Linked DNA regions of Spiractinospora alimapuensis. The protein of the gene in region 1 binds, or shares a complex with, the protein of each later gene. Links are inferred from orthologs where the notes say so. Each region holds a gene or a part of one and is shown on either strand. Other genes may lie near its edges.

Region 1 (12,058 bases):
AGACCAGCACCTTGAGTTTCTGGGTGTCCGGGCTGATCTCGGAGACCGTGGCCGGCAGCGTGGCGAACGGGCCCTCCATCACGGTGACGGACTCACCGATCTCGAAGGCGACGTCGCTGCGCGGCTCGCTCTCCTTCTTCTCCGCCGGGGCGGCCTGCTCCTGGATCTCCGGAGCGAGCAGGTCGGAAACCTCCTGCAGGCTCAACGGAGCCGGACGGTTGGACAGTCCGACGAAGCCGGTCACGCCCGGGGTGTTTCGGACGGCCGCCCAGGACTCGTCGATGAGATCCATCCGCACCAGAACGTAGCCGGGCAGGACCTTCTCGGTGACCTGCTGGCGCTTGCCGCTCTTGACCTCGGTGACTTCCTGGGTGGGCACCTCACACTGGAAGATGTACTCCTCCATGTTCAGTGACTGGGTGCGGCTCTCGATGTTCGCCTTGACGCGGTTCTCGTAGCCGGCATAGGTGTGCACGACGTACCAGTCACCGGGGAGCATGCGCAGACCCATGCGGAACTCCTCCGCTGGGTCGAGGGCGGGGACCTCGGGCTCGCTCTCGGCGGCCTCGGTGTCCGACTCCTCGGACTCGTCCGGCGCGTCCTCGGGAGCGTCGGACTCGGAGTCGTCGGTGGTCGGCTCGTCGTGATCGTCCGCGGACGGCGACGGCTCAGGCTGGGAGTCCTCGGTCTCTTCCGTTCCCGCGGCGTCGGCAGAGTCGGCGGCGGAGGACGCAACCTCGGTTTCCGGCTCGTCGCCGGGGAAACCGTCGGACGTCACTGGAGACTCGGACAAGGCAGCTCTTTCTCTCGTCGTGTACGCGTCCGGGGCGTCCGGTCGCGAGGACCGAAACAGCCGTTACGGTCAGCTTACGGCACGGTGCGGCCCGACGATGTCCATCGGGAACGCGGCCGCGTCCGCCGGTCAGCTCGTGGTGCCGCCCCCGTAGAGGCGCAGCACGGCTTCACCGAAAACAAAGTCGAGCCCCACGACAAGGCCGATCATGACGAGGACGAACACCAGAACGACGATGGTGTAGGTGATGAGCTCACGGCGCGTTGGCCAGCGCACCTTGCGCAGCTCAGCCACAACCTGCTTGGTGAACAAAACCGGGTTGGCGCGCTTGCGCTCACCCTCCGGCTTGGCACCGGCTTCGCCCTGGGTCTGTGCCACAGAAAAGTCCCTAACGATTGACGAGCGATGTACCCACCCGCCACGGCGGGCACGGGGCTCGGTCCGTGTCTCGGACTGACCTTGCAGGGCAGGAGGGACTCGAACCCCCAACCGCCGGTTTTGGAGACCGGTGCTCTACCAATTGAGCCACTGCCCTTCGGCGCTTCACCCCAACCATAGCCGCCTTCGACGGTGGAACGCACCCGCATTACACAGTCGACGGCGACCGATTGACGCCGAGTCGAGTGTAGGGCCTGCTCCCACCGCAGGCCAAACCGTGTTCCGGACGCTCGTGGCGGGAAGGCGGTCCACGGCAATCGGTTTGGCCACACGTGGTTGCATATGAGCTATGACTGAGCACGAACATCCCGCAAGGCGCGTCTCGGCGCGCATCAGTGCTATCTCGGAGTCCGCGACGCTCGCGGTCGACAGCAAGGCCAAGGCTCTCAAGGCCGAGGGGCGCCCGGTGATCGGTTTCGGCGCCGGGGAGCCGGACTTTCCCACGCCGGAGTACATCGTCGAGGCCGCGGTCCAGGCGTGTCGGGAGCCGCGGTTCCACCGCTACACCCCGGCTGGGGGCCTTCCCGAGCTGAAGGAGGCCATCGCGGCGAAGACGCTGCGGGACTCCGGTCTGCGGGTGGACCCGGCCCAGATCCTGATCACCAACGGCGGTAAGCAGGCGATCTACGAGTCCTTCGCCACGCTGCTCGACCCGGGTGACGAGGTCATCGTCATCGCGCCGTACTGGACCACCTACCCGGAGTCCATCAAGCTCGCGGGTGGCGTGCCCGTCTACGTGACCACCGACGAGTCGACGGGCTACCTCGCCTCGGTCGACCAGCTGGAGGCCGCGAGAACCGAGCGGACCAAGGTTCTGCTGTTCGTCTCCCCGTCCAACCCCACCGGAGCGGTGTACCCCCGCGCGCGGGTGGAGGAGATCGGCCGCTGGGCGCTGGAGTACGGTCTCTGGGTGCTCACCGACGAGATCTACGAGCACCTGGTGTACGGGGACGCCGAGTTCACCTCGATGCCGGTCCTGGTGCCCGAACTCGCCGACCGGACCCTCGTGGTCAACGGTGTCGCGAAGACCTACGCCATGACCGGCTGGCGCGTGGGGTGGACCATCGGCCCCAAGGACGTGATCAAGGCGGCCAGCAACCTCCAGTCGCACGCCACGTCGAATGTGGCCAACGTCTCCCAGGTCGCCGCGCTGGCCGCGGTCTCCGGTGACCTCGCCGCGGTGGCGGAGATGCGGCAGGCCTTCGACCGGCGCCGCTCGACCATGGTGCGCATGCTCAACGAGATTCCCGGCGTCGTGTGCCCGGAGCCGAAGGGCGCGTTCTACGCCTACCCCTCGGTCAAGGGTCTGCTGGGCAAGGAGATCCGCGGACGCCGTCCCTCGACGTCGGCCGAGCTCGCCGGATTGATCCTGGACGAGGCCGAGGTCGCGCTGGTTCCGGGCGAGGCGTTCGGTACCCCCGGGTACTTCCGTCTGTCCTACGCGCTGGGGGATGCCGACCTCGTCGAGGGTGTCGACCGCGTCGCCAAGCTGCTCAATGAGGCGGTCTGACAAGCATCGTGGTCGTGGTGCGTCGCCCTGTCGACGTTCGACCGCTGGGTCGTGTGGCGGTCCAGCGATCGGACATGTCACGTGGCGCACCCGCCGGCGTTGTGGCCCTGCCCGGCACCAGCCGGGCAGGCCGCGGCGCGTTCCGCGGTCGTTCCCGCGAGTGGTCCGCTGTAACGCGATAAATACGGCACGCTAGTAGCCATGCGCCAGCGACCCATCGAACTGCTCCCCAAGGCACATCTGCATCTGCATTTCACCGGTTCCATGCGCCACGGCACGCTGGTCGAGCTTGCCCAGGAACGCGGAGTGCACCTGCCCCACGCCCTCGTCGAGGAATGGCCGCCACGGTTGCGGGCCACCGACGAGCGCGGATGGTTCCGGTTCCAACGTCTCTACGACATCGCCCGATCGGTACTGCAGCGACCAGAGGACGTGTACCGGCTGGTCCGCGAGGCCGCCGAGGACGAGGTCGCCGCCGGGGCCCAGTGGCTGGAGATCCAGGTCGACCCGAGTGGGTACGCGACGCGGTTCGACGGGCTCACGTCGACCCTCGAGTTGGTTCTCGACTGTGTCCGCGCGGCCGAACGCGACACGGGGCTGGGAATCGGCGTGGTCGTGGCGGCCAACCGCACCCGACACCCGCTGGACGCCAAGACCCTCGCCCGGCTCGCCGCGAAGTACGTCGACCACGGCGTCGTCGGTTTCGGCCTGAGCAACGACGAACGACGCGGACGCGCGCGGGAGTTCGAGGGCGCGTTCCGGATCGCGCGGCGCGCCGGCCTGCTGTCGGTCCCGCACGGCGGCGAGTTGGGTGGTCCGCGCAGTGTCCGGGAGTGCCTGGACGAGCTGGAGGCCAACCGGGTGGGGCACGGTGTGCGGGCGATCGAGGATCCCTACCTGGTGGAGCGGATCGCGACACAGGAGGTCACGTTGGAGGTGTGCCCCAGCTCCAACGCCAGTCTGGGCGTGGTGCGCGACGTGGCGGAGGTACCGCTGCGTCGGTTGTTCGACCGGGGGGCACCGATCGCGCTCGGCTCCGACGACCCGCTGTTGTTCGGCCCGCGGCTCGCGGAGCAGTACCACATCGCGCGCGAGTCCTTCGGGTTCACCGACTCCGAGCTGGCGGAGTTGGCCCGCATGTCGGTCCGGGGCTCGGCGATGCCGGAGTCGCGGCGTAAGCGGATGCTCGGCGACATCGACTCCTGGCTGGCCGACCCGATCGAGTAGCGAGGGCCACCGCCAAGCGGCGCTAGGAACCGAGGACCAGGCGCAGGCCCTGCGCGGCCATGATGGTGCCGGCCAGGAAGAACACCACGGCCGAGCCGACGCGGATGGCGCGCTCGGGGATCGACTTCGCCAGCAACGCGCCGAGGCCCACGGCCAGTGCGTCGGCGAGCACCATGCCGACGGTGGAACCGATCCAGACCGGCAGCCAGTGGGCCTGGGTACCGACCGCGATGGTGGCGAGCATGGTCTTGTCACCCAGTTCGGCCACGAAGAAGACCGCGATGACGGTCAGCAGGCCGGAGCGGAGTTTGCGGCTCGAGGCTCGACGCTCGTCGGCCTCGGTCAGGTCGTCCCCACGGAGGCTCCAGGCGCCGAAGCCGATGAACGCCAGTCCCGCCACCAGTGTCGCCCAGTCCAGCGGAATGGCCCAACCGAGAACCTCGGCGATGAGCACACTCAACGCGTGCACGACGAGGGTGGCGATGGTGATTCCCAACAGCACGGTGAACGCGCGATAGCGCGAGGCCAGAGAAAGAGCGACCAACTGGGTCTTGTCGCCCATTTCCGCCACGAAAATCGCTCCGGCGCTGAGGCCGAACGCGGCCAGCATTCCCATGTGCACACCCCTTCGACTCGCGGTGCGTGTGGCCACGGGAAGGCCGTGTCCACCGCATCGGTTCGAAGGTCTCGTCCGCCTGGGAGGCCCGATGGCCGGGAGCGCGGTCGGGCGCTCCAGTATGTCGACCATTCGGTTTGAGGACTACTCCCCTTCGCCAGAAATGACACTACCAAGAAAATTCGATATCGCAATTAATTGCCAGAGCGAAGCCATTCCAGACACGGGGCAAAGTCGAAAGTTAGGCGCACCGACAACAATTCGACGCGTGGGCCGAATCCGGATATACGGAATGGTTGTTTGGTCCCCGTGGCACGGCGACGAAGCGGCTGCCGGCGCCGTGGTGGACGATGGGCGTGGAGGGAGGGGGAGGAGGGAGCGGCCGGTGGCCTCGACGGAGTCAGTCCGACGACGCCGCGGCGACCCCTCCCACCGGGGATGGTCCGAGCCGGGGTGACGCGAATCGAAGGCGACGCTCCAGGAGGAAGGAGGAGCGGAGAGGCCCTAAAACTGGGTGTTGACCAGTACCGGTTCCGGCACGAGGGTCACCCCGAACCGTTCGGCGACGCCGTCGCGCACGTGACGCGCGAGCGCGAGGAGATCCGCCGTGGTCGCCGCGCCCGGATTGGTGAGGGCCAGCGTGTGCTTCGTGGAGATGCGGGCTGGGCCCAGCGCGTGGCCCTTGGCGAATCCGGCGCGGTCGATGAGCCACGCCGCGGAGGTCTTCACACGGCCGTCCTCGAGTGGGAAGGCGGGTGGGGCCACATCGGGGCCGAGCGTCCGCTGGACGGTGGCGCGCAGCGCGGCGAACGCGTCCGCGGAGAGGATCGGGTTGGTGAAGAACGATCCGGCGCTGTGGCTGTCGGGGTCGTCGGGGTCGATGACCATGCCCTTGCCGCGGCGCAGGCGCAGCACCGACTCGCGCACCTTGCCGAGGTCGGCCTGGGCGCCCACCTCGACGTCCAGGGCTCGTGCGAGCTCGGCGTAGGCGATCGGCTGGGACAGGGGGGAACGTCGCAGGGAGAACACGACCTCGCACACCACGAACCGCCCGGACCGCTTGAAGACACTGTCCCGATAGGCGAATCCGCACTCCGCGTTGGTCAGGGTCCTCCGCTCGCCGGTGTCGCGGTCATAGGCGACGACTTCGACGAGGGTCTCGCTGACCTCCTGGCCGTAGGCACCCACGTTCTGGATCGGGGTCGCTCCGACGCGTCCGGGGATGCCGGACAGTGACTCGACTCCGCTGAGCCCCTCCGTGACACACCAGCGGACGAAGGGGTCCCACTCCTCACCCGCGGCGACACGGACCCGCGTGCGGTCGCCGTCCTCCCGGACGGCGATCCCGGTGGAGGCGACGCTGACGACGGTCCCGGGGAAACCGGAATCGCTCACGACGAGATTGCTGCCTCCACCCAGGACCAGCAACGGGTCCTCGGACGCCTCCGCCGCGCGCACCGCCGCGATCAGCGATTCGGTGTCCCGCGCGGTGACGAACCGACGCGCCGGGCCGCCCAGGCGTAGTGTCGTGTGCTCCGCGAGCGGCACGTTCGCGGTCGCCTCCCGGCGGATGTTCGCGGTGGCGTCGTCGGGGCGGGTGGCGTCGCTCATGGGAGTCGCACGACCGCGCTGGACCGGGTGAGGACCTTGCGCCCCTCGACGGTGGCCGTCAACGCGACCACGACCTCGTTGCCGTCTCTCTTCTCGGTGACCTTCCCCGAGATGGAGACGGTGGTGCCCTCGTCGTCGTCCGGTACCACGACGGGCTGCGCGAAGCGCACCTCGTAGGAGGTGACGGAGCCAGGGTCGCCCGTCCAGTCGGTGACGACGCGTCCGGCCACTCCCATGGTGAGCATTCCGTGCGCGATGACGTTGGGCAGGCCCACGCCGGTGGCGACACGTTCGCTCCAGTGAATGGGGTTGAAGTCTCCGGAGGCGCCGGCGTAGCGCACGAGGTCACCACGGCGCAGGACGAAGTCCTGGGGCGGAAGCTCCGTGCCGACCTCGACGTCGGCGTAACGCACCGCGGGCGTCGCGTTCGATGTCACAGACTCGGTCCCCATCGTCACTGCCCCTTCTCGCCGGCGTCACCTCGGACCACGAGCATGCTGCTCGCGGTGACCACGTGCGCGCCGTCCTCGTCGGTGACCGTGGTGTCCAGGGTGATCATCTCGGTGGCGCCCAACGCCTTGATCTCGGCGATGGTGGTGACGCTGTTCAACACGTCCCCGGTGGCGACGGGGCGCGTGTAGGAGAACGCCTGTGAACCGTGGACCACGGCGGTGAAGTCCAGGCCGAGCTCGTCGTCGGCGGTCACCATGTCCAACCCCTCGGCCCCGAGGACGATCGGGAACGTCGGGGGTGCCACGACGTCCTTGTGCCCGGCCGCGGTCGCGGCGGTGACATCCCGGTAGATGGGATTGGTGTCACCGATCGCGTCGGCGAACTCGACGATCTTCCGCCGGGTCACCACGTAGGGCTCCGTCGGCGCGTACTGCCGTCCCAGGCAGTCGCGGTTCATCCCCACCGTGGACCTCCCTCACGCATAGGTCGTGTCTCGGGTACCCATGAAACCCGACCCGGCACAACGCATAGAAGCGGCCCAGCGAGATTGGTATCTCACTGGGCTGACAGTCGCTTGGTCACACCACGCGGTGCGCCTCGTTGACCCAAGAAGGCCGCGGTCTAGCGGGTTTCCCGGTGCTCGGAGTGGTTCCGGCAGTTCGGGCAGTACTTCTTGAGCGAGAGACGGTCGGGGTTGTTCCGCCGGTTCTTGCGCGTGATGTAGTTGCGGTGCTTGCACTCCTGGCAGGCCAGGGTGATCTTCGGCCTCACGTCTGTGGCAGCCACGTGGAGTGCCTTTCAGCTTGAAGACTACGGACAAACCCGCGGAATAGCATCCACTGCCTCGCAGGTCGTAGCGGGGGCCGGACTTGAACCGACGACACAACGATTATGAGCCGTTTGCTCTACCAACTGAGCTACCCCGCCGGGCGAACCAGTTCCCTATGGTACTGGAACCCTCACCGGGCGGCGAACGCATTCTTCGCCGCGGTTCCGCCGGAGACTCGGCGGAATCAATGCTATCCGGTGGTGGAGCCCCTTTACGGAATCGAACCGTAGACCTTCTCCTTACCATGGAGACGCTCTGCCGACTGAGCTAAAGGGGCCGGCTGCCAGACTCCGAACGCGTGCCCGCGCCCTGCTGGCGCTGATGACTATACGGCGTTGGTCCACCCTGTGCCAAATCGAATCCCGCGTGGGAGCCGGAGCGGCCTCCCCCGCCATGTCAGGTGGGCGGACCGCCGCTGGTCAGGCCCACACAAGGGCACTACGGGGAAGAGTCGACCTCAACGTTGGACACCGAATCCCGGTGGATGCCGCGAATGGTGGCGGGCAGCGACGCACGGGTCAGGGCGTCGGGAAGCCGCGTGTCGTGTGTGAAGACCACCACCTGGCGGTACTGCCCGACCTCGGCGAGGACTCCGGCCAGCCCCTCGACCGTTTCGGTGTCCATCGCCTGCACGGGGTCGTCCAACACCAGGAAACCGAACGGGTTTCCGGCGAGCAGGGTCCGCGGGAGACAGATCGACAGCGCCAGCGCCTGTAGTTCTCCCTGGCTGAGCAGCCCGGGCGCGTTGCCGCCGTCGTCCCCGCTGGAGGGGACCGCGTCCACGCGGACGTCGACCGCGACACGGCGCCCGGCTCCACGGCCCACGAGGCGCAGCGCCTCCATGTCGATCCGGCGTTCCTGGCGCAGGTTCTGCCAGACGTGTTCGGTGTGCACGGAGAGCGGACGGAGACGTTCGTCACGAATCTCCCGAGCGGCGGTGGTCAGCCACTCCAGCGCGCGCGTGGCGGGTCCCAGGACCTCACGACACTCCATCGCGGCGCGCGCGTCCTCGACCCAGGCGGCGAGCTGTTCGGAGGCCTCGCGCCACCCGCTCTCCGGGTTCTCCAGTTCGGAGGTCGCGGATTTGCGCGCCGCGACGGCGGCGGAGCGCAGCCGTGGTCCGAGGTCGTCGATGTGCCGCGCGAGTTCACCGAGATCGGTGAGCTGGCTGCCAGCACTCCACTGGTCCCACAGTTGGCCGAGTTCGGTGTGCTCGGGCAGCCAGGACGGCCGGGGCGCGATGAGGAAACGCGCCTGGTCGCGCGCGTTGTCGGCGCGTTCGTGGGCGGAGGAGGCCGCCTCGGCGGTGGGTTGGAGCCGAGCGATCTCCGCGCGGGCGCGGCTCATCCACTCCCCGTCGAGCGGGATCCCCGAGTCACAGACGGGGCACTCGGGGACTCCGGTGTGCCGCTCGGCGTGGTCGATGGCCGACCGGAGCAGGTCCGCCAGGCCGCGCGCCTGGGCCGCCTTGCTGTCGGCGGTCATCTCCAGCTCCATGGACGCGCCCCGAAGCTCGCTGGTGACGTCGCTCATCAGCGACCGCTCGGGGACGGAAAGGCGTCGCAGGCGACGCAGTACACGCTGTTGGTTGGGGTCGGCGGGGCCGTCGTCGGCGGCGAGCGAGGCGAGTCGGTCCAGGGAGACGGAGTCGGACCGGAGCATCGCGGCCGCGCGGCGTGCTCGCGGGTCGGCACACGCGTTGAGGCGTTCCAGCAGGTAGTCGCGCTCACGGCGCGGCCTGCTCTCCTGCTTGCTGAGTCGGTCACAGAACTTCGCCAGGCGCCTCTCCGCCTCCGCGAGGTCGGTGAGGCCGAGCAGCTCCGTCAGCGTGTCGTACAGCTCCGCCGCCCGGCCGGTGACGGCGCGTCCCAGCTCGTCGTAGGAGAGGAAGGGTCGGTAGCGCCCCAGCGCGCCCACCCAGCCCAGGCTGCTGACGGGCGCGGTCTCACCCCCCGCGTGGCGTACTTCGGCCCTCGCCGAACGGACGCTCTCCCCGGTCCACCAGCGGGCGATGCGCAGCGGCGCCGCGACACCGGCGGTGTGCACGTCCACCGCGACCTCGGTCTGCTCGTCGACGTGCAGGTTGCGCCATCCGTCCCGCCACGCCGCGGGCATGGCGTCCCAACGCCGGTTGCGGCCGGTGAGAGCGGCCTCGATCGCCTCGGCGAAGCTCGACTTCCCCGAGCCGTTGCGGCCCACGATGACGGTGAGCCCGGGCCCGGGCGTCAGGTCCAGGACCGCGGAGCGTCCGATCCCGCGGAAGCCACGCACCTCGACGCGGCCCAGGAAGCACTGCGCGGCCGCCGGGGCCGGTTCGACCATCGGCTCGTCGGCGGGGACGGGCACGGTCTCGCCGCGCGCGCGGGCCGAGAGCGCGTCCTCGGAATCGAGGGCGGCGACCACCCACTGCAGTGTGTCAGCGTCGAGTGGGGACCGACTCAGCCGCTCCAGAACGGAAGGCTCCCGAGCCGGCGGAACGCCGCCCGTTGGCGTCACCGTGAACTCCACTCCGGTCGACACCGTGATCACCTCGTCCAAACCAGCCGTTTGCCCGTTCATCCCGCCGGTGGCGGACCAATTGGACGCCGGGGGATTTTCCGATTGTCCTAGCAGAGTAGGCCAGTGGCACGCCGCCGCGTAGAGCCCGAACGGGTGGCACTTCCCCCAGATCCGACGTACCCGCCAGCGGCGGGCGCGTCGACCATCCCCGGCGACTCCGCGGGGCCGGGTCGAGGGACCTACCGACGCCGGTGTCGTCCGCGCAGCTCAACCACGCTGTTTCGACCGCGGGACCGCGCTCGGCGTCGCCGCTGTCGCATCGGATCGCCCACGGCACCCCGTTCGTGGCGACCCGTGCCCGCCCAGGAGCCCTCACTCCCACGGTGACCGGTTCCGGCGGTCGCTGAGGAGAGCACATGACCGGAGGGGCTGGCATGTCGACGGCCACACACGCCGTCCCAGGGAGTCTTCGGCGGCGGTGCCGGCGTGACCGACCGTCCACGACCCATGACGTCGTCGCGGTGGCGGGCCGGGCCCACCGTGGATCCTCGGCGCGGCGCCGCCCAGCCTCCCGCCGGTCCTCCCGGCGATCCCCCCGGATGCCTGGACGCGCCCGGTGGAAGGCCGCGGTACCGCACGAGGCTCCCACCGGGGATCTGGTCCGGCGAACCGCGTGGGGCGGCCGTTGGCCGAGACGGCGCGCCCTCGACCAAATATCTCGGGGAGAGGGGCGAGCGACGGTTCGGCCGCGGGGGCCGGCGCACCCGCGCCGTCGCCGCTATCGGAGTGGCGCCGCGCCACAGCGCCACTCCTGCCCGCCGGTGCGGTGACCACCCTCGACCCGGTGGAACCTCCTCCGCCGGGTGTGGCGCCAGGGACCGGAGCGGGCCGCCAGGCGTCCCGGCCGAGCGTTCGTGGGCGGCCGGCGCCCGATGGACGGGCGCACGCCGCCGAGCCCGCCACGGATGGGCCGGGTTCCTGGACGGCTGCCTCGGGGCGCGATGGCACCGTGTCAGTCCTGCAAGCTGCGACGGGTTCCGTCCCAGCTGAACCGCATGGTCGAGATTCCCGGGACCTCCGGGTCCCGTAGGCACTCGTAGATCTCGAGGCTGGGCACACTGGGGAAGCACCCCCACAGGCGTTCGGACGTCAGCACGAAGTCGAGGTCGAGCTCGCTGAGCAGTCCCAGGAGTCGGCCGTGGGTGGGTTCGTCGACCTTGGCGAACGCGTCGTCCAGCAGGATGAGGCGTGGCGCTCGGTCACTGCGGCGGCCGAGCGCGGAGAACTCCGCGGCCGCCGCGGCGAAGAGGACGAGGTAGGCGACGACGCGCTGCTCACCCTGGCTCAGGCCGGTGCGGTGCGAGAGGCGACGTTCCTCTCCCCCGCTGCGGGTGTCGGTCACGTACACCGTGAAGTCGAACCAGGAGCGGTAGTCGAGGGCCGCGCGGAGCTGGGCCCCTTGGGTGGATCCGGGGTCCAGACGTCGGATGGCCTCGATGCACCGACGGAGGGCGTCACGCAGCCGGGTGGTCTCCAGGCGCGTGCGTTGCTCCGGTGGGCGTTCGAGGAGCGGTACGACGGCGCGGATGTCCTCGTCGGCGTCGGCGGCGATGGTCCAGTCCAGGCGCACCCCCAGCCCCTGGGAGGTGGTGACTCTACCGAGCAGCGCGTTCATGGTCGCCACGAGGGACTTGGACTCCTCGATCTGCTGACCGAGGTGCCCCGCCATCTCGCCGAGGAGGTGGCGTTCGTACGCCTCCTCCTCGCGTAGGGAGGCCGTCTCCTGAGCCTCGGTGATGTCGGCGTCCAGCCGTTCGGCGTACTCGATGATGTCGCACTCGTCGCGTCCGGCCTCGACGAGGACGCGCTTGACGCTGTTGCGTTCGGTGAGTCGGCTGCGGGCGTGCGCTCCGGCCTTGGCGAGGCGTTGCTGGAGCTCGTCGTGTCGGCGGAGGATGGCGCTGTCGTCGACCGGGTCGCCGCTCTCGGGGAGTCCCGCCTCGACCGCGGCCGTGAACGCCGCCAGTTGGCGCACCTGGTGTCCCAGGTCGGCCGCGGAGTCGTCGTCCCCGGTGTCGATGG
Region 2 (12,229 bases), 610 kb from region 1 along the record:
CGACCAGATCCTCCAGGCCGCCTTGAACGACGTGCTGGGCGTCGAGCTGCACGTCGTCGCCGTGGAGGGTGAGGCGAGTCCCGCGCCGACGGGCCAGCAGGACGCTGGGCCGCCCCCGGCCGCCTCGCCGATGGGCGCGGACAACGCGCCGAGCACGCCCGTGACCGATCCCGGTCACCCGCCCGCCGCACGAACGAACGGCCCAGCGCCGACCCCGCCACCCCCAGTGGACGACGACCAGCCGCCTCCGCCGAGCGAACCAATGCCGTCGGGAGACGACGGAGGCGACGAACCGTCGGCCGGCCCCCCAAGCGGTGGGAATGCGGCCAGCTCCTTTACCGGCCGCCCCGTGACCACCTCCGGCAACGGCGGGGGGCGATCCGGCAACGGTGGGCCACCCTCCGGCGCCGCCCGTGCGCCCCAGCGGCCGTCGGCGGCCGACACCGCTTCCGCGACGACGGAGCCCGTCTCCCTCATTCAGAACGAGTTGGGCGGGCGACTGGTCGAAGAAATCGATCATCGACAGGAGTCCTCGTCCTGAACTCGCCCATAAAGGGCGATTAACCGTCGATTAGTTTTCGACAAACCGGACGAATGCCCAGCCTTTACCGTCGCGTCCTCCCAGGTCGACGACACTCTGGGCTGTGCGGTGTTCGAATATTCCGGGACCAGCGAATAGGCTTGGCATGTCACGTCGCCGCCTTCTCGCGAATACTCCACTTCTCGCGTGCGACGACCCGACCAACCCACGATTTCCGGTAGCCCAACCAGGAAGGATTGCCGCGACTCCCCGCGAATTCGTCAGAACGCTCATCCATACGTACCCACCCGGGCACCCCGGTCGGACGTCCGGGGTCATGGGTTGACCACGGTCTTGGTGATCGAATTTTGCCCAACCGGAATGTCTCAGTCCCCTGAGGAGTGCCATGCCCGACGCGAACGAGTCTGACGCGGACGCCTACGCCGCCATCGTGGAACGACTGCGTGGCGAGTTCGCGGATTCCCACCCGGAGTCAATCGTCACTCGGTGCGTCGATGCCGCTCGACAGGGAGCCAAGCAGGTCACAGGCGGCGAGGCCCCCGATCTCGTCGAGCGAATCGCCCGACAACACCTGCGTGTTCTCGACCTGGCCCACAGTCAGAGCCAGTAATCCCGACTGGCCCCCGACGCATCGGGGTACATCCCTAGAATGAGTGAACATCGGGGGCGTGACGGGAACCACAGAGCGGGTGACCTCCACTGTCATGCTGTTTCGGCGTGTTGTGCTTTACTGCCATCGCCCCTGGTGTAAGAATCAGCATGGGTTAGTGGGTCGATTGCTCGTTTCGGGAGTCTGCTGTGGCGAAGTTGAAGAAGTGGCTGGGCTTTGCCGCCATCGCGTTTGTCGCCTTCTACCTCCTCACGCAGCCTGAATCCGCGGCGGGGGTCATCCAGACCGGCATTGGCGGACTCATGTCCGCTGCCGACTCCCTCTCTCGATTCGTGAACGCGTTGGCCGTCTAGGCCCGGACTGTTCCCCACAACCGGATACAAGGTTGGTTAGGGCACCATGAAGCTCGTAACACCCGGCGATGCCGCTCCTGCCTCTGTCAATCGCTACCTACTCCCCCACGAACACCAGGTCATCACGATCCGCCGTCACCCCGCGGTCCTCATGGGCCCGGTGGCGCTGGTGTTGGGCACGCTGATCCTCGCCGGGATCCTCAGCAACACCCTGGCCAGCACCTCCGCCGCGCTCGCCGCGGTCTGGTGGCTCTGGCTCCTGGTCCTCGTGTGGTTCGTGTGGCGCATCGCGGAGTGGTCGGTCGAGTACTTCGTGATCACCTCGGCCCGTCTCCTGTTCACCACGGGCCTGATCACCCGTCAGGTGAACATGATGCCGCTGGGCAAGGTCACCGACATGCGGTTCGAACGGTCCCTGCTGGGCCGCCTCATCGGCTACGGCGAGTTCATCATGGAGTCGGCCGGTCAGGACCAGGCCCTGAGCAAGATCACCTTCGTGCCGTATCCGGAACAGCTCTACCTCGAGGTCGTCGGACTGATCTTCCCCAGCAAGGACGGTGGAGACTGACCGCTCCACGCGGCCACCCCGATTCGGTAGGACGTACGAAAGGACCGGCGGGACTCGGACCGAGTCCCGCCGGTCCTTTCGTGTCAGCCTGGATGTCTCTTGGTCGCCGTGTCACCCAGGCGCCATGTCGACAAACCGGCTGTAGTGTCCCTGGAAGGCCACCGTGACCGTCGCCGTCGGACCGTTACGGTGCTTCGCCACGATCAGGTCGGCCTCGCCCGCCCGTGGGGACTCCTTCTCGTAGGCGTCCTCGCGGTGCAGGAGGACGACCATGTCGGCGTCCTGCTCGATCGCTCCCGACTCCCGGAGGTCACTGAGCTGGGGCTTCTTGTCCGTACGCTGCTCCGGCCCGCGGTTTAGCTGGGAGAGGGCGATGACGGGCACCCCGAGTTCCTTCGCCAGCAGCTTCAGTGACCGCGACATCTCCGACACCTCCTGCTGCCGGCTCTCCACCCGACCGCCGGAGTTCATGAGCTGTAGGTAGTCGAGGATGATGAGCTTCAGGTCGTGCTGCTGTTTCAGCCGCCGGCACTTGGCGCGGATCTCCATCATGGACAGGTTGGGTGAGTCGTCGATGAAGAGCGGGGCCCCGGCGACCTCTCCCATCCGGCGGGCGAGCCGCGCCCAGTCGTCGTCGGTCATCATGCCCGACCGCATGGTGTGCAGCGGGACCCGTGCCTCGGCGGAGAGCAACCGCATGACGATCTCGTTGCGGCCCATCTCCAGGCTGAAGATCACCGAGGTGAGGTTGTTGTGGATACTCGCGGCCCGCCCGAAGTCGAGCGCCAATGTCGACTTGCCGACCGCCGGGCGCGCGGCGATGATGACCATCTGCCCCGGCTGGAGCCCGTTGGCCAACGCGTCGAAGTCGGTGAAGCCGGTGGGCACCCCCACCATGCCACCGTCATGGCTGGAGATCGCCTCGATCTCGTCCAACGCTCCCGGCATCACCTCGGCCAGGGGCTGGTAGTCCTCGGTGGTGCGCTTGTCGGCCACCCGCATGACTTCGGCCTGCGCCATGTCGACCAGTTGGTCGGCGTCGCCGTCGCCGCTGTAGCCCAACTGGGCGATGCGAGTCCCCACCTCCACGAGGCGGCGGAGCACCGCCCGCTCACCCACGATGCGGGCGTAGTACCCGGCGTTCGCGGCGGTCGGAACGGCGTCGGTCAGCGTGTGCAGATAGGGGGCACCCCCCACGCGGGTGATCTCGCCGCGTTTGGTGAGTTCGGCGTTGACCGAGATCGCGTCGACGGGCTCGCCACGCGAGAAGAGGTCGACGACGGTGTCGAAGACCAGTTGGTGGGACGGCTGATAGAAGTCGCCCGAGCGCACGATCTCCACGACCTGGGAGATCGCTTCCTTGGAGAGGAGCATCCCGCCGAGCACACACTGCTCGGCCATGATGTCGTGCGGTGGCGTCCGGTCATATCCGCTGTCCTGCTGCGGATACTCGCTCACCCTGTCCCCCTGCGTCGATGCCACGTGTTCGCGGACCTACGCCCGCGAATTGGTTCCCCGAGGACTCAGTGTGCGCCCTGCGAAGACACCGCGCAAAGCGGACCTGTGGACAGACCTGGGGACAACTTGTGTATGACTGGCCAACTTCTGCGGATAGCTTGTGCACAACACCTGTGGATAACCACGACCCCGGCACGCAAAAGGCCGTCTGACCTGCACAAACATGCCTCGCGGATGGTGTGAGAAATATTCTTCGCGAAATACTTTTCCACAGGCTGTCCACAGGGCGCGCCGAGGTCGTCGCAACGAGATCTATCCCGCGTCGCGCTCTCCGTCGCCCAGCACCGGTCCGTGGTAGTACCGCTCGACCCGCTCGTTCCGAGGCAGCGGCGGGTAGGACGGCCGGAACTCCTGCGGAATCTCGGCGTAGTCCATCATCTCCAGGCGGGCGGCCATCTGGGACTGCCGTTCCCGGACCGCGCCGCGCAACTCGTCCAGTCGGGCGTACAGCTTGTCGCCCGGGCACTCGGTGGAGTTGTAGTCCCGGTGCCCGACGATCGCCTTCCGCGGATCCAGCCCGTACACCGTGCACAGCCAGGCGAGGGTCTCGGTCAGCGCCCCCATGAGCAGCGCCGGCGGCTCCGCGGAACCGTAGCTGCCCTCGTTCTCGATCCCGATCGTGTGGGAGTTGTGGTCAGCGGTGTGTGCGCCGACCACGTGACGCTTGTCCCGAATGTTGGGCAGTGAGCCCCAGCGCCCCTCCATGACGTGTCCGCCACGGCTGATGGTCAGGTGCTGGCCGGCGTCGACCCAGCCGTTGTTGTCCATGTGCCAGTTCTGGATACCGCGGGACAGCGAGAAGGCGCGCTCCCGGGAGGTGTCCGACTGGTTCTCCGTCGCCGTGTGGTGCACGACGATGTGGTCCGGCGGAGTGTCCAGGACCTGTGGAGTCTGCGTGGGCTTGCGCGCCTCCCACTCCGACCGGGTGTAGACGCGTGGCTCGTTGGCCGCCAGGGCACCCGGCGCGGTCAGGACCTGGCCCGCGCCCCCCAGCATCACCCCTCCGGCCAGAACGGCCGCTCCCCGCATGACCGCACGCCTGCTCGGATCCTGACCGCGTACATCGCGACTCACCATCGACCCATCCCTCCGCCATGCTCAACTCAACGCACCAGTATGCCTGTCGGTTGCCAGTTGACCACGGAACGAAGTTGGGCGTGTCCTGAAAAATACGATTGGCTCCCGCATGCGCAGCACACGGGAGCCAATCGTCCTCGCTGAGCGTCGGCGGACTCTCCGTCGAGAGCCGACCGAGGCGACTACTTCGCGGCCAGGACCTGGACCTGGATCGAGGCGCTCACCTCGGGGTGCAGGCGCACCCGCACCCGGTGGTCGCCCGTGGCCTTGATCGGGTTCTGGATCTCGATCCGACGCTTGTCCAGCGCCGGCCCCCCAGAGTTCGTCACGGCCTCGGCGATGTCCCCGCCGACGACGGAACCGAACAGGCGGCCACTGTCGCCCGCGCGCCGGCGCAGCGTGACCCGAAGGTTCGCCAACTGCGACGCGATCTGCTCGGCCTCGTCCAGGTTCCGGATCTCACGGGCCTGACGACCACGACGCATCGCGTCGACCTGTCGCTGCCCGCCCCGGGTCCACTTCACGGCGTAGCCCCGTGGCAACAGGTAGTTTCGCCCGTACCCGTCGCGCACCTCGACAACATCGCCGGGGGCGCCGAGGCCACTGACCTCCTGCGTCAAGATCAGCTTCACGATTGAACCTCCGATCCCCTCTAGCGTGCGGTGCTGGTGTACGGAAGCAGCGCCATCTCGCGGGCACTCTTGATCGCTGTCGCGACGTCCCGCTGGTGCTGCATGCAGTTACCGGTGACCCGTCGGGCACGAATCTTGCCGCGGTCGGAAATGAACTTCCGCAGCAACGTCGTGTCCTTGTAGTCAACGTAGGTGGTCTTTTCCTGACAGAACAGGCAAACCTTCTTCTTGGGCTTGCGCGCTGCCGGCTTAGCCATCGTGGTGCTCCAATTCACATAGAGCCCCGGAAAGTCCGGGGATGGTGTGGGCAGATACTCGGCTCGTGCCGCGATCGCCCGCCAACGGTGGAGGCAGCCGAGTGAGCCTCGCCGCTGGTGCCTCTGGTGGACCTCCAGAGACGCGAGGGCCGGATCGCGGCGATCCGCTGACGACCGTCGCCGGTCGTCAGCACGTCTTCACGTCAGAACGGTGGCTCGTCGCCGAACCCGCCGCTCTGCGCCCAGGGGTCGTCCGCGGGCGGGCCAGCGTTGCCCTGGGGTGGGCCACCAAAGCCCCCCTGCTGCTGGCCACCGCCGCCGCCGAAGCCGCCGCCCTGCTGGCCACCACCCTGTTGGCCACCGAAGCCTCCACCGCCCCCTCCGGGGCGGGACGTCTTGGTCACCTTGGCGGTGGCGTTGCGCAGTGCCGGGCCGACCTCGTCGACCTCGACCTCGTACACGGTGCGCTTCTCACCCTGCTGGGTCTCGTAGCTGCGCTGCCGCAACCGTCCCTGCACGATGACGCGCATACCCCGCTGCAGGGTCTCGGCGACGTTCTCCGCCGCCTGACGCCACACGTTGCAGGTCAGGAACAGCGCCTCGCCGTCCTTCCACTCACCCGACTGGCGGTCGTAGAAGCGCGGCGTCGACGCCACCCGGAACCGCGCCACCGCGGCCCCGTTCGGCGTGAAACGCAACTCGGGGTTGTCGACGAGGTTGCCGACAAGAGTGATCTGGGTGTCGCCTGCCATTAGCTAACTCCGGTCCGTCGGTCGGATACGCGAACGAGCGCGGACTCAGTGCACCTCGGGCCGCAGCACCTTGGTGCGCAGCACGACCTCGGCCAGGCGAAGCTGACGGTCCAGCTCCTTGACCGTGGCGGGCGTGGCGGTCAGGTCGATCACCGCGTAGAGCCCTTCGGAGTTCTTCTCGATGTCGTAGGAAAGCCGACGCTTGCCCCAGACATCGACCTTCTCCACGGAGCCGCCCTCGTCGCGCACGCGCGCGAGGAACTGCTCGAGCGACGGCGAAACGGTGCGCTCGTCGAGGCTCGGGTCGAGGATGACCATCATTTCGTAGCGACGCATCAGTGCGTGCACCTCCTCTGGACTGTCACGGCCATGGCCTTTCCATGGCAGGAGGGTCTATTCAGCTAGTCCGCACGCAGGCTACCAGCGACTGTCGGGTGCGATGGTCGGCGCAGGCACCCCGCGCAGACCACGGCACACGCCAGGATGAGTCCGCAGAACCGCCCAAGTGTGAGGACAGCGTATCCACCGAGGGTGACAGTCGTGGCGGCAACGTCGGAATCGCGTGTGACGTGGTCGAGATAGGGCCAGATCCCCAGCGCGTAGCCGAGCTCCGCCATCTGCCACAAACCGATGGCCGCGACGACCATCCACGTCCGCAGGTTGCGGGGCCAGGCGAGCGCGGCCAGCGGAAGGAGCCAGAGCACGAACTGCGGCGACCACACCTTGTTGGTGAGAATGAAGGCCGCGACCGTGAGGAACACCAGCGCCGCCAACGGGGGCCGGTTCCGGGCGAACAGGGCGAGGGCACCGACCGCCACGCAGCCCACCAGGAAGCCGAGGGTGCCGACGGTGTTGAGCGTCTCACCACCGCGCGCCCAGCCGACCCCGGCCTGGCCGAGCACGTAGTAGATCGTCCCCCAGTCCGCTCCCCGCTCTCCGCTGTAGACGAAGAACGTCGCCCACCCGGTGGGGCTGGCGAGCAGAACCGGAAGGTTGACCACCGCCCACGCCACCACGGCGGCTCCCGTGCAGCGGGCGACGTCGCGCAGCGTCGCCCCGCCGTCCCGATCCCGCCACCAGTCCCGCAATCCCAGCACCAGCAGCGGCCCGAGGAAGAAGACGGGGTAGAACTTGGCGGCGACCGCCAGTCCCAACAGGGCGCCGGCGAGCCACGGGCGGTCGCGCTGCCAGAGGAAGAGTGCCCCCGTGGCCAGGGCGATCGCCAGGAAGTCCCAGTTGATGAAGGCGTTGAGCACCGTCGCCGGAACCAACGCCACCCCCGCGCCCGCCAGCAACGCCACGCTCGGGTCGAACCGTGCCGCACCGCCCCTGAGGTCGCGGCCCGCCATGGCCCCCACCATCACGACGGTCGCCACCAGGCACACCGTGAGCGCCACCACTGTGAGGTCGAAGTAGACGCCCCCGGCGAGCCGGTCGTCGGGGATCCAGGAGACCGCGCCGGCCGCCAGTTGCATCCACGCACCGGTCAGTACCGGGTACTCCACCGGCTGGTCCACGTAGACCAGCGTTCCTTCGGCCAGTCCGTCCCGGAAGAACAGGGGATGGATGTCGGTGTAGCAGCCGTAGGTGAACTGCACGCCGCCCCGCCAGCCGGCGATCCGACAGGGCAGGTTCGCGGCGTAGGCCGCGGCTCCGCCGAGCAGGCCGAGCAGCACCAGTCCGACCCACGGCGGACGGCCGGCCCCGGGAACGACGACGGGGGACCGCCGGCGATCCCTACGGACGCCGGTGGTCCCCCGGTCGCGCACTGCTACCTCCGCCTAGGGCGCGTTGGTCTCTCGGTTGCCCTGGCTACCCACGTTGCCGGGCCAGCCCTGGCCAGGCGGATCCTCGTCATCGTCACCATTGCCCGGTGGCGGGAAGGTGGGATCGGGGGACTCAGTCGGCTCTCCGGGACCGTCGTCGTCGCAACGCCAGTCCATCGGGTCCTCACAGGGATCCGTGGACGGAGTCTCCGACGGTGTTTCGCTGGGTTCTTCCGTCTCCTCGGGAGTCTCGGTCTCCTCCGGCGATTCCGACGGCTCCGGCGTGGGCAGGTAGCTGTCCTCGGAGCCGATCCACGCGGGCTCGGGGAAGTCCTGGACCTCCTCGCCCTCCATGGCGGTCTCCATGAAGTCCTTCCAGATCGCGGCCGGGACGGTGCTTCCGTAGAGGCTGTCCAGGCCGGGGATCTGAACCGGCTCGTTGTCGCTGCGGTGAATCCCGACCGCGGCGGCGAGCTGCGGCGTGTAGCCCCCGAACCACGCCGACGCCGCGTCGTTGGAGGTACCCGTCTTGCCCGCCACGGGACGGCCGTCGCTGAGCGCCGCGCTCTCGGCACCACCGTCCTCGACCACCTGGCGCATGGCGTAGGTCGCGTCCGCCGCGGCATCGGGGCTCATGGCCTCGGATCCGCCCTCGAGTTCCTCCGCGTCGAGGGGTTCGAGGACGTCCCCCTCGGCGTTACGCACCTCGGTGATCATGTGCTGGGGAAAGTGGACGCCCTGGTTGGCGAAGGTCGCGTAGAAAGCCGCCTGGTCCCGCGCCGTCACGGAGTACGTACCCAGGGCGATGTTCGGGCCCAGCTCCGCCGATTCAAGGCTCTCCTCCGGCAGCCCGAGGCTGCCGGCCATGTCCCGCACGCTCTGTGGCCCCACCTCGATGGCGAGCTGCACGAAGCTCGTGTTGACGGAGTGGGCGGTGGACTCCACCAGGTCGACCGTGCCCCAGGAGCGGTTGGCGTTGTTCTGGATGGGGTCGCCGACGCCCTCGAAGGTCTGTGGCGAGTCCCCGTCGAAGGTGCTGCGCAGCCCGATGCCGTTCTGCAGGCCCGCCGCGAGCACGGCGGGCTTGATCGAGGACCCCGCCTGTCCCCACTGCAGCATGGAGTTGTCGGTGTCCTCGAAGACGTTCTCGCCGCCGTAGAAGCCGCGGATCTCGCCTGTACTGGGGTCGATGGCGGCGAGACCGAAGTTGGTCTCCTCGGGTGTGCCCTCCGGCCGGTTCTCCGCCACCGCCTCCTCGGCGGCCGCCATGAGTTCCTCGTCGATGCTGGTCGAGACCACGTACCCACCGCGGTTGACCTGCTCCTCGGTGACGTCGTAGCGCTCGGTGAGCTCCCGACGGGCGGCCTCGATGACGTAGCCGTTGTAGCCGTCGTGGGTGTCGCCGGCGTCCCGGGGAACGATCTCGGGGAACTCCAGCGCGTCGGCCTCGGCCTGGGGCATCCCCAGCTCGGGGTTCGTGTCGTGGACCTCCGGGATGCCACTGACGACGTGGTCCCACCGCTCGACGAGGATCTCCCACATGGGGTCGTCGGGGTTGGCGTTCTCGAAGTTTCCGGGCTGCTGGATGATCGCCCCGATGAACGCGCCCTCGGCGTCGTCCAGGTCCTCGACGTTCTTGTCGAAGTAGGCCTGGGCCGCGGCTTGGACGCCGTAGGCGTTGCGGCCGAAGTAGATGGTGTTCAGGTACTGCGTGAGGATCTCCTCTCGGCTGAGAGTCTGATCCACCTTCAAGGAGATCAGGATCTCCTTGATCTTCCGCATGTAGGAGCGTTCCTGGGAGAGCCCGTCGTAGTAGTTCCGGGCCATCTGCTGGGTGATGCCGGAACCACCGCCCTCGGCACCGAGGGAGAGGACCGCTCGGGCGGTACCCGTGGGCGAGATCGCGGGCTCGTCGAAGAACGCCCGCTGCTCCGCGGAGAGGACCCCGTTGACGACGCTGTCGGGGATCTGGTCGTAAGTGATGGGCACCCGGTTCATCTCACCGAAGGTGCCGACCTCGTCCTCATTCGCGAAGCGGATCACCGTCGCCTGCTGCGACGCGTCGGCCTGCGCCTCGATGTCCTCGATGTCCGGCGTCATGGCGTAGGCGATGCCGAAGGAAGCGATCGCACCGACCAGACCCAGGCCAGACACGGCGAGGAAGGGCTTCCACGCCTTGGAGCAGAACCGTTGGAAGGCATTACCCCGGGCCGGTTTGCGCCCCCGGCCACCACCGCGGCCGGAGTCGGCGCGTCGGCGACCGCCGGAACTTCGTCGTCTCTCGGTACTCACGCGTCCTCATTACGTACTGGTCCGGGGCTCCGTCATGCAGGAGGGGGCCCGGCGCTTCCGGGATCGGGTATCCAGGTGGAACTCGGGGGCTCTCGCGAGTCCTGCCTATTGGACGGTCCGTGGGCGTCCAAGGTTTGCCGCCATCTGTTCCCAATTACCCGGACTTGACCGATTGTCGGCGTCCATGACGTCCGGGCCGTGATCTGTCCCCGAAGTCCAGGCATCGGACCCGATGCGCGACCTTCGAGTGAGCTCCCCTGGCGTACGGGAGGAGCCACCATGCGTCAGCCAACTCCGCCTGGAGAGCGGCGGGGCGGACCGTTCGTGTCCCACCGCAGGGCACGGCTTGCGCGCGAGCTTACCGCTCGCTCACGCCAACCGGGCACCGCGGAGCACATCACACACATGGGTGTCAGGGTAGGGGCAAACCACCGAAGATCGCGAGGGTTCGCGCGGGCGAGATTCGGCACGGCTGGACACACCTGGTGTCGTTCTTAGGCAGCCATATATCAGCACGATATATTGCTTCGATATACTCGAGTACGCACGGAACACGACAAAGCCGGCAACTCCGGCGGTCCGACCCTCAGTGTCGGGCCCGTGCGGGACGGACCGACGACGAGGGGTGTGGGAATGACCACGCGACGAGCCAGGATCCTGCGGCTCGCGGTGCTCGGCCTCCTCCAGGATACTCCCATGCATGGCTATGAGCTGCGAAAACACCTCACTACTGAGTTGGGCGTGTTTCGAGCCTTCTCCTACGGCTCGCTCTACCCGTGCCTCCGCGAACTCCTGGACGAGGAACTCATCTCGCAGCAGGACCCGCCCACCCAACAGACGATGTCCCTCAACCGGCGCTCGCGCATCATCTACCAACTCACCCCCGAGGGTCGGCAACACCTGCGCCGGATGCTGGCGGAGACCCGGCCCGCCATCTCCGACGACGAGTGCTTCGGGGTCCACTTCGCACTCTTCGGCTCCACCCGCGCCGACGTCCGGCTGCGCATTCTGGAAGAGCGACGTGAGCGGTTACAGGAGCGCCTGGAGCGGTTTCGCTCCGTCACCCACGACTCGCGGCAGCGCGTCGACCCCTACACCTATGAGCTCCGCCGTTACGGTGCCGAGTCGGTGGAACGGGAGGTGCGTTGGTTGAGTGACCTGATCCGGCGCGAACGCGAACAAGCCGCCGCCCCCAATACCTGAGAGAGCTACGCAGCGCGCTGCGCAGCCTGCCACGCGACACGTCGGTGTCCGTGCGACACCGACAGACAACTTGCTCACGACGTTGAAGGAGAGACCACCCATGGCTTCGGTACGCGTAGCCGTCGTAGGCGCGGGGAACTGTGCTGCCTCACTTGTGCAGGGCGTTCACTACTACCGAGATGCCGACCCTGGCACCCGCGTACCCGGCCTGATGCACACGCAGTTCGGTCCGTACCACGTGCGGGACATCGAGTTCGTCGCCGCCTTCGACGTCGACGCGAAGAAGGTCGGACACGACCTCGCTGACGCCATCGTGGCCAGCGAGAACAACACCATCAAGATCACCGACGTCCCGCCGACGGGTGTGACGGTACAGCGCGGGCCCACGTTCGACGGTCTCGGCATGTACTACCGCGAGATCATCGAGGAGTCGACCGAGGACGCCGTCGACGTGGTCGCGGTGCTCAAGGCGACCAAGGCCGACGTCCTGGTCTCCTATCTTCCGGTGGGCTCGGAGGAGGCGGACCGCTTCTACGCCCAGTGCGCAATCGACGCCGGTGTCGGCTTCGTGAACGCGCTGCCGGTGTTCATCGCCTCGGACCCGGAGTGGGCCGCGAAGTTCACCGAGGCCGGCGTCCCGATCGTCGGCGACGACATCAA

What was found.
Region 2: rpmG (region 1) and rplI share a complex: the UniProt entries of both Bacillus subtilis proteins name them as parts of the 50S ribosomal subunit. The link is inferred for Spiractinospora alimapuensis from one-to-one orthologs.

Annotation. Positions count from the first base shown.
Region 1 is NZ_CP072467.1:4,193,119-4,205,176, reverse strand. What follows is about bases 5,853-8,590. They hold rpmG (50S ribosomal protein L33), read right to left. Parts: upstream 7,435-8,590; coding sequence 7,270-7,434; downstream 5,853-7,269. Other genes in these bases: J4H86_RS19580 (ATP-binding protein), read right to left, coding at 7,916-8,590; J4H86_RS19600 (MaoC family dehydratase N-terminal domain-containing protein), read right to left, coding at 6,650-7,111; J4H86_RS19605 (MaoC/PaaZ C-terminal domain-containing protein), read right to left, coding at 6,192-6,647; J4H86_RS19610 (UDP-N-acetylmuramate dehydrogenase), read right to left, coding at 5,853-6,195. Also shown: transcription termination/antitermination protein NusG, read right to left, coding at 1-793; preprotein translocase subunit SecE, read right to left, coding at 923-1,171; J4H86_RS19625 (pyridoxal phosphate-dependent aminotransferase), read left to right, coding at 1,521-2,741; J4H86_RS19620 (adenosine deaminase), read left to right, coding at 2,943-3,968; J4H86_RS19615 (TMEM165/GDT1 family protein), read right to left, coding at 3,991-4,584; more of J4H86_RS19610, read right to left, coding at 5,089-5,852; more of J4H86_RS19580, read right to left, coding at 8,591-10,036; J4H86_RS19575 (TIGR02680 family protein), read right to left, coding at 10,989-12,058.
Region 2 is NZ_CP072467.1:3,583,234-3,595,462, reverse strand. What follows is about bases 3,575-6,483. They hold rplI (50S ribosomal protein L9), read right to left. Parts: upstream 5,300-6,483; coding sequence 4,850-5,299; downstream 3,575-4,849. Other genes in these bases: rpsF (30S ribosomal protein S6), read right to left, coding at 6,354-6,483; J4H86_RS16635 (single-stranded DNA-binding protein), read right to left, coding at 5,760-6,308; rpsR (30S ribosomal protein S18), read right to left, coding at 5,320-5,556; J4H86_RS16650 (peptidoglycan recognition protein family protein), read right to left, coding at 3,843-4,667. Outside these bases: J4H86_RS16675 (DNA polymerase III subunit gamma and tau), read left to right, coding at 1-541; J4H86_RS16670 (hypothetical protein), read left to right, coding at 927-1,151; J4H86_RS16665 (hypothetical protein), read left to right, coding at 1,340-1,504; J4H86_RS16660 (PH domain-containing protein), read left to right, coding at 1,551-2,072; dnaB (replicative DNA helicase), read right to left, coding at 2,184-3,530; more of rpsF, read right to left, coding at 6,484-6,644; J4H86_RS16625 (glycosyltransferase family 87 protein), read right to left, coding at 6,710-8,077; J4H86_RS16620 (transglycosylase domain-containing protein), read right to left, coding at 8,090-10,366; J4H86_RS16615 (PadR family transcriptional regulator), read left to right, coding at 11,000-11,569; J4H86_RS16610 (inositol-3-phosphate synthase), read left to right, coding at 11,670-12,229. UniProt on the Bacillus subtilis protein: Binds to the 23S rRNA.